Regions from separate parts of the Paenibacillus sp. ALE2 genome, predicted to be linked through region 2. Evidence: predicted binding sites of a transcription regulator. Region 2 holds the regulator's gene; the other holds the start of a gene.
What was found. Region 2 encodes CtsR, which represses protease genes until heat stress. Its sites were predicted from a motif close to ATGGTCAATAAAGGTCAAACA; they were not measured.
Positions count from the first base shown of each region.

Region 1: clpP (ATP-dependent Clp endopeptidase proteolytic subunit ClpP) is a predicted target of CtsR. The motif match lies at 1,617-1,637, and genes of this name have one in related genera.

Region 1 is NZ_CM134213.1:1,373,341-1,375,825, reverse strand. It holds gene ACXHJ1_RS05830 (PdaC/SigV domain-containing protein) at 1-796, shown strand, start outside; gene clpP (ATP-dependent Clp endopeptidase proteolytic subunit ClpP) at 911-1,507, opposite strand; tRNA gene ACXHJ1_RS05820 (tRNA-Arg) at 1,718-1,789, opposite strand; gene ACXHJ1_RS05815 (sugar-binding transcriptional regulator) at 2,050-2,485, shown strand, end outside.
Region 2 is NZ_CM134213.1:2,247,258-2,249,742, forward strand. It holds gene ACXHJ1_RS09680 (GNAT family N-acetyltransferase) at 1-391, shown strand, start outside; gene ACXHJ1_RS09685 (CtsR family transcriptional regulator) at 885-1,349, shown strand; gene ACXHJ1_RS09690 (UvrB/UvrC motif-containing protein) at 1,434-1,958, shown strand; gene ACXHJ1_RS09695 (protein arginine kinase) at 1,988-2,485, shown strand, end outside.

The DNA of each region.
Region 1 (2,485 bases), 870 kb from region 2:
CTCGGATGCCTATGCCAATGTGAACGGGATCAACACGCGCAGCATGGATGCCAAAATGATCGCCGGGAAGCTATATATTCCTATGAGTCTGCTGAAAGACTATCTGGGTATCGATGCGCAGTGGAATGCAACTCAGAAAACAGTAACATTGAGTAAAAGCCAGCTAAATCCGATCACAATTGCATCTCAGACGCTTCCAGCTTCGAGTAATGCAAAGGTATCCTATAAGATTAAGTATCCGCAAATCAGCGGCAGCCAGCTGAATCCTGAGGCTCAACAGGCCATTAATAATGTGCTTAAAAAGCATGCAGAGACAGTATTGGCAGCAGGCAAAAAGATGGTGGCAGAGGGAGAGGTTACAGCAGAAAGACCGTATGATTTCGAAAATGATTTTGCAATTGCCTATAATAAGGACGGTATTCTAAGTGTGATTATGCAGGACTACTCGTATACAGGTGGCGCACACGGTATGACGGCACGTAAAGGATATACGTTCTCGCTTGCTGATGGTAAGCAGTTGCAATTGTCTGACGTATTGAAGGCAAATCCTAACTATAAAAAGTTCCTGAATGCTGATTTGAAGAAAAAAATTGATGCGCTCCAGGCTGGCGAAGGTTTTGAGAAATTTAAAGAGTTGGCCGCAGATCAGAATTTTTATGTGACCAACAGTGGAGTAACCATCGTGTTTGATTTGTATGATTATGCGCCATACGCTTATGGAATTCCGGAGTTTACTTACTCGTTCGCTCAACTGCTGCCTCAGGGCGGTAAGCCTTTTGCGGGACAAAATCAATAATCTAGATTAGGTATATATTGAAAATTAATAGTAAATAAAAAAGACTGCCTACCGGATACGAAAATCCGAGGCAGCCTTTTTATTTACCAGCTATTCAGAAGAAAACCACTTTTCTTATACACCTTCTGGAGAGGAGCTAGTTAACACTTTATCAATAATACCGTATTCCTTGGCATCATCAGCGGACATGAAATAGTCGCGGTCTGTGTCTTTTTCGATGCGTTCCAGTGGTTGACCTGTGCGATCTGCGAGAATGCGGTTCAATTTGTCACGCATTTTCAGAATGCGACGGGCACGAATTTCGATATCCGTTGCCTGTCCTTGTGCACCGCCTAGTGGCTGGTGAATCATAATTTCACTGTTTGGCAAGGCAAAACGTTTACCTTTGGCACCTGCATTCAGCAAGAAAGCACCCATGGAAGCAGCCATACCTACACAAATGGTAGATACGTCAGGTTTAATGTATTGCATCGTATCGAAAATGGCCATACCAGCTGTGATGGAACCGCCAGGGCTGTTAATATACAAGTGAATGTCTTTTTCAGGATCTTCAGCAGCCAAAAACAGCATTTGGGCAATAATTGAGTTGGCTACAACGTCATTGACGTCCGAGCCCAACAAAATAATGCGATCCTTCAACAGTCTGGAATAAATGTCATAGGCGCGTTCGCCGCGGTTACTTTGTTCTACTACCATAGGAACATAGCTCACGTCAAAAAACCTCCCTTAAATCGTTAGTGGATTTGGTGGATATGCCGAATACACATCCCTATTTATAAACTGTTACCGTATTAACCACATGATAAACAATTTCAAACAAAAAGTCAAAGAAAGTCAAACTATTGATTAAAAAAAAGAACGCTTAGCGCTCTTTTTGGTTAAAAACATCATATGGAACATATAGCCAATCATATAAAACGACGCGCCCGCGAGGAATCGAACCTCGATCTCAGGCTCCGGAGGCCTACGTCATATCCGTTGGACCACGGGCGCAAAAATGAATCATTACAAGCAACCAACTAATTAATTGGAAACAAAGATGATTATATGATATACGGCATTGAATTGCAAGCTTTTATTACGTGCGCATATTCACATAAAAAGTTGAGAAATATAGGTTCAGATAGACTTGCATGTGAAGCAAATATTGGGTAAGATATACGTGGGACTTAAAAAGTTATCCCGGGACATTTTAAGACCAGTTAGAGATATAGCATAGAGACAGAACTTAGAAGTGTGCGGGAGTGGAAAGCATGCGAAAGATATTAGAAATACAGAAGCAGCTTCTGCCCGACCTCATGGATGTTTTGAAAAAAAGGTACACGATCCTGCATCAGATTATGCTGTCCGAAGTTATCGGACGCAGAACACTGGCAGCTTCACTGGATATGACCGAGCGCGTACTGCGCGCTGAGACTGATCTCCTTAAAGCGCAAGGGCTAATTGAGATTGAGAGTGTGGGCATGAAGGTGAGCAAAGCAGGACTGGATCTGCTGGAACAGCTGGAGCCGATTGCGAACAACTTGTTCGGCCTGTCCCAATTGGAGGATCAGATTCGTCAAGCCTACGGTTTGAGGAAGGTGGTTGTCGTTCCAGGGGATTCGGATGCTTCACCGTTAGCGAAGCAGGAACTGGGCCGTGCTGGCGCAAAGGCGCTGCTGAGTGTTATGGATGACGAGGACGTGGTCG
Region 2 (2,485 bases):
TCAACAGGAAACGGTGCCTTATTTTATGGGGCGTATTGTGGATGCTGTTGCTTTTGTAGAGAGCTACCCTTTTGAGCAGATTGGAGAGGAAACAAGTTTAACCTTACATCTGACAGATCGGTATGCTCCTTGGAATGAAGGAGTATGGAGATTAACGATTACTACGGAGGGGCAAGGACATCTGGCAAGAGTGGATACAAGTAATTTATCTGAGAACGACACAGTAGCTGACTTGGAACTAGGAATTCAGTCATTAACAACTTTAATGCTCGGCTACCAGCAAGCTGATAACCTGTTTAATTGGGGGCGCATTGAAGGAAGCAGTGAGTCTGTGGCTGCACTTAAACGTGTAATACCAACAAAACAAACGTTCCTATTGGATTTTTTCTGATAAAGGCCCAATTAGATTTTCTTAATGCCCAACTCTTTTTAACCAAATTGGATGTGGGATATCATAATTATTCAAAGCTCTTTCCATAATGGGAAGAGTTTTTTTATTCTATGGTATAAAACATAATTAGATTGCGAAAAATGGTATTGACCCCTTGGCAAAAATGAAATTTGTGCTATAATACGAATATAGTCAAAGAAAGTCAAAGTCAATCAGAACCAGTGTGTATCTACAGAAGTATAGCAATAATGACATGATTTGCGTATAGTTAGGAGCTGCTTCTTATGGGCAGAAGAGAAGTGCATGATTTATCGCAAATAAAGGTCACACTAGAAACGAAACGGTACAATTCCAATGGATGTACAATAGGTAATGGCCTGAGTACAGCTTAGATTCGTGACTTTACCGTTTGGTTAAGTTCAATATACGGCGGACTCTGTGGAGCGTGAAATGTACTTGAATACTTGCGTTTCCGTTAGTGGAGGATGATGAAATGCGCAATGTTTCCGACATTATTGAACAATATTTGAAGAGCATGCTGCTGGAAAGTCCCCAAGGCTTAGTGGAGATTCAGCGCAATGATCTGGCTGACCGCTTTTCCTGCGTACCGTCGCAAATTAATTATGTAATTAGTACCCGGTTTACGCTGGAAAAAGGTTATGTGGTGGAAAGTAAACGCGGTGGTGGAGGTTATATTCGGATTCAGCGAATTCAATTGCCTGCACAGCATGCGATCCATACACACCTTCATCAGAGCATCGGGGAGGAAATTAGCCAATCGGCAGCAGAAGGATTGATTTATCAGTTAGAGGAAGCTCATTTTTTAAGTAAAAGGGAAGCGGGTCTAATAAAGGCTGCTTTATCAAGAGATACATTATTGCTGAAGCTTCCCTATCGTGACCAACTGCGAGCAAGATTGCTTAAGGCTATGCTGATCTCGTTGCTGGCGGCCAAATAGCTAGTATCCATTAACCAGTGAATAGAGATTTGCAATTCAGATGTAGGGATTTGTAAAAATCCTGACGTTGAAGGAGGTGCTTTTATGCTGTGCCAAGAATGTAATATGCGGCCGGCAACTTTGCATTTCACCAAAATTGTGAATGGCGAAAAGACAGAGTTTCATATTTGTGAGACATGTGCGAAGGAAAAAGGGGAGATGATCCCTGGAACACCTAATGGCTTTTCGATTCATAGCTTGTTGTCGGGGATGTTGGATTTTGACTCCAGCACAAAGAGCCAGTCTTCAGGTCACAGTGTTCCCCAAAATCTGCAATGCAAGGATTGCGGTATGACTTATACACAGTTTAGTAAGCTAGGACGCTTTGGATGTCCATCATGCTATCAATATTTTGATAGTCGTCTGGACCCTCTGTTCAAGCGTGTGCATGGTAGTACGAGTCATGTTGGGAAGGTTCCGGTCCGTACTGGAGGCCGATTAAAGGTTAAACGGCAAATTGATGATTTGAAAAAAGAGATGCAACAACACATTGTACAGGAAGAATTCGAATCAGCTGCTGAGCTTAGGGATCAAATCAGAAAGCTTGAAAAAGAAATGACTGAAGAGTAAAGTTTGTGAAGAGTAGGAGGGAATGCGTGATGCCCAATATCCGATTTACGGAAAAGCCGCTAAGTGATTGGATGCGTGGTGATGCTGCGGATTCGGAGATTGTCATTAGCAGCCGGGTAAGAATTGCGCGTAACTTGCAGCATCTGCCTTTTCCCATGCTTGCTACCAATCAGCAGTCGGAAGAAGTGCTTCAACGCTTAACGGATATCCTTCAGTATGATGATTTGCGTCGTTTTGGTACTTTTCATACCTTGAAAATATCCGAGTTGGATGAGATCGACAAACAGGTACTGGTTGAGAAGCACTTGATTAGTCCTAATTTGGCGAACGAATCTCGCAACGGTGCTGTGTTGATTAGTGATGATGAATCAGTTAGTGTTATGATAAATGAAGAGGATCATTTGCGTATTCAGTGCTTATATCCCGGATGTCAGGTTAGAGAAGCTTGGGAACGCGCTATGGTTATTGATGATGCATTTGAAGCGCATGTTGATTATGCATTTGATGATCGGAGAGGTTTTCTAACC